DNA from 2 places in the Streptomyces sp. NPDC040589 genome. Region 1 is predicted to be linked to the other one. Evidence: riboswitches for the same ligand, from Rfam matches in the RefSeq annotation. Region 1 holds a riboswitch; the other holds the start of a gene.
The links. A riboswitch is a leader RNA that binds a small molecule or an ion and turns the genes downstream of it on or off. The one in region 1 is predicted to bind glycine.
Positions count from the first base shown of each region.

Region 2: linked by a shared signal. The riboswitch ahead of gcvP (aminomethyl-transferring glycine dehydrogenase) and the one ahead of gcvT (glycine cleavage system aminomethyltransferase GcvT) in region 1 are both predicted to bind glycine.

Region 1 covers NZ_JBVIWP010000001.1:301,836-304,291, reverse strand. The annotation lists gene gcvH (glycine cleavage system protein GcvH) at 1-66, opposite strand, end outside; gene gcvT (glycine cleavage system aminomethyltransferase GcvT) at 191-1,312, opposite strand; glycine riboswitch at 1,352-1,478, opposite strand; glycine riboswitch at 1,480-1,580, opposite strand; gene ACZ58V_RS01310 (AAA family ATPase) at 1,763-2,431, shown strand.
Region 2 covers NZ_JBVIWP010000004.1:10,170-12,625, forward strand. The annotation lists gene ACZ58V_RS17915 (DNA polymerase IV) at 1-432, shown strand, start outside; gene ACZ58V_RS17920 (PRC-barrel domain-containing protein) at 448-822, opposite strand; glycine riboswitch at 936-1,031, shown strand; gene gcvP (aminomethyl-transferring glycine dehydrogenase) at 1,208-2,456, shown strand, end outside.

The DNA.
Region 1 (2,456 bases):
GCCGTCCTCGGCGCCCGACAGCCACTCGTGCTCCTTGCTGTACCGCAGCTCTTTGGGGTTGCTCATGGCCTGGATTCTCCTGTACGCGCGGGAGTGCTGATGAAGGGGACCGCTGGTGAGCGGGGGTGAGATGCCCGGGACCGCTGTGGCGGCCCGCGGCCGGTGTCTGCTTCTGGCGCCTGGCCAGTCTCTACTTCTGGCGCTTGTAGAACGGCAGCGCCACGACCTCGTACGGCTCGTGACTGCCCCGGATGTCCACGGCCACACCGGAGGTGCCGGGAGCCGCGTGCGCGGGGTCGACGTACGCCATCGCGATCGGCTTGCCGAGCGTGGGGGAGGGGGCGCCGGAGGTGACCTCGCCGATCACCTCGCCGTCCGTGACGACCGGGTACCCGGCGCGCGGGACCCTACGGCCCTCGGCGACAAGGCCGACCAGGACGCGCGGCGGGTTCTGCTCGGCGCGTGCGGCGGCCTCCGCCAGGGCCTCGCGGCCCACGAAGTCGCCCTCCTTCTCGAACTTCACCACCCGGCCGAGCCCGGCGTCGAAGGGGGTCAGAGAGGTGCTCAGCTCATGCCCGTACAGCGGCATGCCCGCCTCGAGGCGCAGCGTGTCGCGGCAGGACAGCCCGCACGCGACCAGGCCGGCGCCCTCGCCCGCCTTGGTCAGGGCCTGCCACAGCTCGACGGCGTGCTCCGGCTTCACGAACAGCTCGAAGCCGTCCTCGCCGGTGTACCCGGTGCGGGCGATGAGGGCCGGCACGCCCGCGACCGTGCCGGGCAGACCGGCGTAGTACTTCAGGCCGTCGAGGTCGGCGTCGGTGAGGGACTTCAGGATCCCCGGGGACTCCGGGCCCTGTACGGCGAGCAGCGCGTAGGCGTCCCGGTCGTCGCGCACCTCGGCGTCGAAGCCGGCGGAACGTTCCACCAGCGCGTCCAGGACCACCTGGGCGTTGGAGGCGTTGGCGACGACCATGTACTCCTGCTCGGCCAGCCGGTAGACGATCAGGTCGTCGAGGATGCCGCCGTCGGCCTGGCAGATCATGGTGTAGCGGGCGCGGCCGGGCTTGACCCCGCCGATGTTGCCGACCAGGGCGTGGTCGAGGAGGGCGGCGGCCCCCGGCCCCGTGACGGTGATCTCCCCCATGTGGGAGAGGTCGAACAGCCCGGCCTTCGTGCGCACCGCGTTGTGCTCGTCACGCTCGGAGCCGTAGCGCAGGGGCATGTCCCAGCCGGCGAAGTCGGTCATCGTCGCGCCGAGCGCACGATGCAGGGCATCGAGCGCGGTGTGGCGGAGTTCTCCTGTACTGCTCATCGGTCGGTCGTCTCCCAGGGGCATGACGGGCGAGGTCGTTCCTCCCCATCTGTCATCGGAACCTGAGAGGTTCGCCATGACCACATGGGACACGGCTTGCACCTTGGGTGGGGCCACGCCGCCTCCCCGGACTCCGGAGAAGGGTGCGGCCCGCTTTTCAGATGTGCCTCGCCCGCGCGGTAACGGGGCCTGAGAGATTCAAGGGAGGGACTTGCTCCTTCGGCGCCCCAGCGTCGGACGGTGCTGGGGACTCTCCCGCGCGGATTCAAACGGCCGGTATGCAGTTGGCGGGCACATCATTGCACGCATTGTCGCGGGGTGGCAGGGGGACCACCCTGTAGCAGGCCTGTTGCAGGAAGAGGACTAAAACCAGAGACATCGGGCATTACCTTCTCTTTACACTCGGCGGGCATGGGACTCCGTACCTGGCCCCAGGGGAGGACGATCACGGTGAACAGGACCACCGCGTACGCCACGACGTCGGGCATCGCGCTGCCCGAGCAGTCGACCGCTCCGGCGCATGCGGCCTGCGGCCCGCAGCCGGTGCCGGTCGTCCGCGATCTGCGCGAGCGCGCCGGCCGCGGCCCGCACGCGCTGCTGTTCGGCCCCCGCGACATCGTCGTGGTCACGGGGCTGCCCGGCAGCGGCAAGTCCACGTTGATGCGGCGCACCGTGCCGGGCCGGCGCATCGACTCGCAGGACACCCGCGACCACTGGGACCGCCGCATGCCGCGCGCCCTGCCGTACGCGGTCTACCGCCCGCTCGTCCGCCTCGCCCACTACTTCGGGCTGCGCCGCGCACTGCGCGGCGGGGAGGCCGTCGTCGTGCACGACTGCGGCACGCAGGCCTGGGTCCGCCGCTGGCTGGCCCGCGAGGCCCGCCGCCGGGGCGGCACGCTCCACCTGCTGATGCTCGACGTCACCCCCGAGCAGGCCCTGGCCGGCCAGCGCGACCGCGGTCGCGGCGTCTCGCGATACGCGTTCCTGCGCCACCGCGCGGCCACCACCCGCCTGCTGCGCGAGGTGGAACGGGGCGAACTGCCCACCGGCTGCGGCTCGGCGATCCTCGCCGACCGCGACGCGGCGAACACCCTGCACCGCATCGGCTTCGTCGGCTGACCGCCCCGGCCGGTGATCCGGTGTT
Region 2 (2,456 bases), on a different contig from region 1:
CTGGACTCGGTCGACACGACGGGTGGTGTGCGGCTGCTCGGGGTGGGGGTCAGCGGGCTTGCCGACTACACGCAGGAGGACCTGTTCGCGCAGGCGGCCGGGGAGCGGGCGGTCGCGGAGGGCCCGGTCGAGGAGCACGCCGCGGCGCCGGTCGAGGAGCGGCCCGCGCCGGCCGAGCGGCGGTGGCCCGCCGGGCACGATGTGCGGCACGCCGGGTTCGGGCACGGGTGGGTGCAGGGCAGCGGCCTGGGGCGGGTGACCGTACGGTTCGAGACGCCCGACTCCCAGCCCGGACGGGTGCGTACCTTCCGGATCGACGATCCGGAGCTGGAGCCGGCGGATCCGTTGCCGTTGGTGTTACGCGAGCCCGAGGGGGGTCATGGGCCGGATGGTGAATCCGGGGGTGTGGGGCTGCGCTCCGCCGCCCCTTAGGGGTTCGCCGGGGCTTCAGGCCGTCTCGTCCTTGCCTGCCAGTTTGCCGAACTCGTGGTCCTGGAGCGGGGGAGGGGCGGCGACGTCGAGGCCGTAGTGGTGGTAGAGCTGGAGTTCCTGCTCCGGGGAGAGGTGGCGGCCCACGCCGAAGTCGGGGGCGTCCTTGATCAGGGCGCGGTCGAAGGGCACGTGGAGGGCGCCGTCGATCAGTTCGCTGGGCTCGAGGGGGACGAAGGCGTCCCTGCTGAACAGGCCGGTCCGTATGGCCGCCCACTCCGGGACGCCGGTGGCGTCGTCGAGGTAGACCTCGTCGATCGTGCCGATCCTGGTTCCGTTGCGGTCGAACGCCTTGCGGCCGATCAGGTTGCGCGGATCGATATCGGTTCGCACGGGCCCTCCACATGGTCGCAACTCATCCGTAACCACTACAAAACGGCACAATCGAGGAGGCGGCCACTCGAAGGTTCGTGCGTTGACCGCGCTGGTAGGCTGACAACGGCTGCTGACCCCGTGCGGGAGAGTCCTCCAGACATCATCGGAGGCGCCGAAGGAGCAAATCCTCCCCGGAATCTCTCAGGCCCACGTACCGCACGGACGAGGTCACTCTGGAAAGCAGGGCGGATGTCACGGCTTCCGCCCTCACCGACGGTGAAAGCCGGAGGCCTTCGGGCGATCCGGTGAAGCTCTCAGGTTGACATGACAGAGGGGGAGGCCGTCCGGGTACCCGTGCCGTGGTGCCCCTCGAAGGTCGTGTCAGACCAGGAGGCCTCCGCATATGACCGCCCATCGCATTCCGCTCTCCGAACTCGAAGAGGCAGTTCCCTTCGAGCAGCGCCACATCGGCCCCGACCACGAGGCGTGCGCCAAGATGCTCGCGCACGTCGGCTACGGCTCGCTGGACGAGCTGACGGCCGCCGCGGTCCCGGCCGTGATCAAGAGCGCCGAGGCACTTGACCTGCCGGGCGCCCGCAGCGAGGCCGAGGTGATCGCCGAGCTGCGCTCCCTCGCCGACCGCAACCAGGTGCTCGGCTCCATGATCGGGCTCGGCTACTACGGCACGTTCACGCCGCCGGTCGTGATGCGCAACGTCATGGAGAACCCGTCCTGGTACACGGCCTACACGCCGTACCAGCCGGAGATCTCGCAGGGCCGGCTCGAGGCGCTGCTCAACTTCCAGACCATGGTCGCCGACCTGACCGGACTGCCGACCTCCGGCGCCTCCCTGCTCGACGAGGGCACCGCGGCGGCCGAGGCCATGGCGCTGTCGCGGCGTCTGGGCAAGAACAAGAAGGGCCTGTTCCTGGTCGACGCGGACGCGCTGCCGCAGACCATCGCCGTGATCGAGACCCGGGCCGAGCCGACCGGTGTCGAGGTCGTCGTCGCCGATCTCAGTGACGGCATCCCCGCCGAGATCGCCGAGCGCGAGATCAACGGCGTGCTGATCCAGTACCCGGGCGCCTCCGGAGCCGTACGGGACATCAAGCCGGTCATCGACCAGGCGCACGCGCTCGGGGCGCTCGTCACCGTCGCCGCCGACCTGCTCGCGCTGACCCTGCTGAAGTCGCCCGGTGAGCTCGGCGCGGACATCGCGGTCGGGACGACGCAGCGGTTCGGCGTGCCGATGGGCTTCGGCGGACCGCACGCCGGTTACATGGCCGTCGGGGAGAAGATGGCGCGCAGCCTGCCCGGGCGGCTCGTCGGTGTGTCCGTGGACGCCGACGGGAACAAGGCCTACCGGCTGGCGCTGCAGACACGTGAGCAGCACATCCGTCGTGAGAAGGCCACCAGCAACATCTGCACCGCGCAGGTGCTGCTCGCCGTCATGGCCGGTATGTACGCCGTCTACCACGGGCCCGAGGGTCTGAGGAGCATCGCGCGGCGCACCCACCGGTACGCCACGGTCCTCGCCGCCGGGCTCGCGAACGGCGGTGTCGAGGTCGTGCACGGTGCCTACTTCGACACCCTGACCGCGCGCGTCGAGGGCCGGGCCGCCGAGGTCGTGGCCACCGCCGCGGAGCGGAACG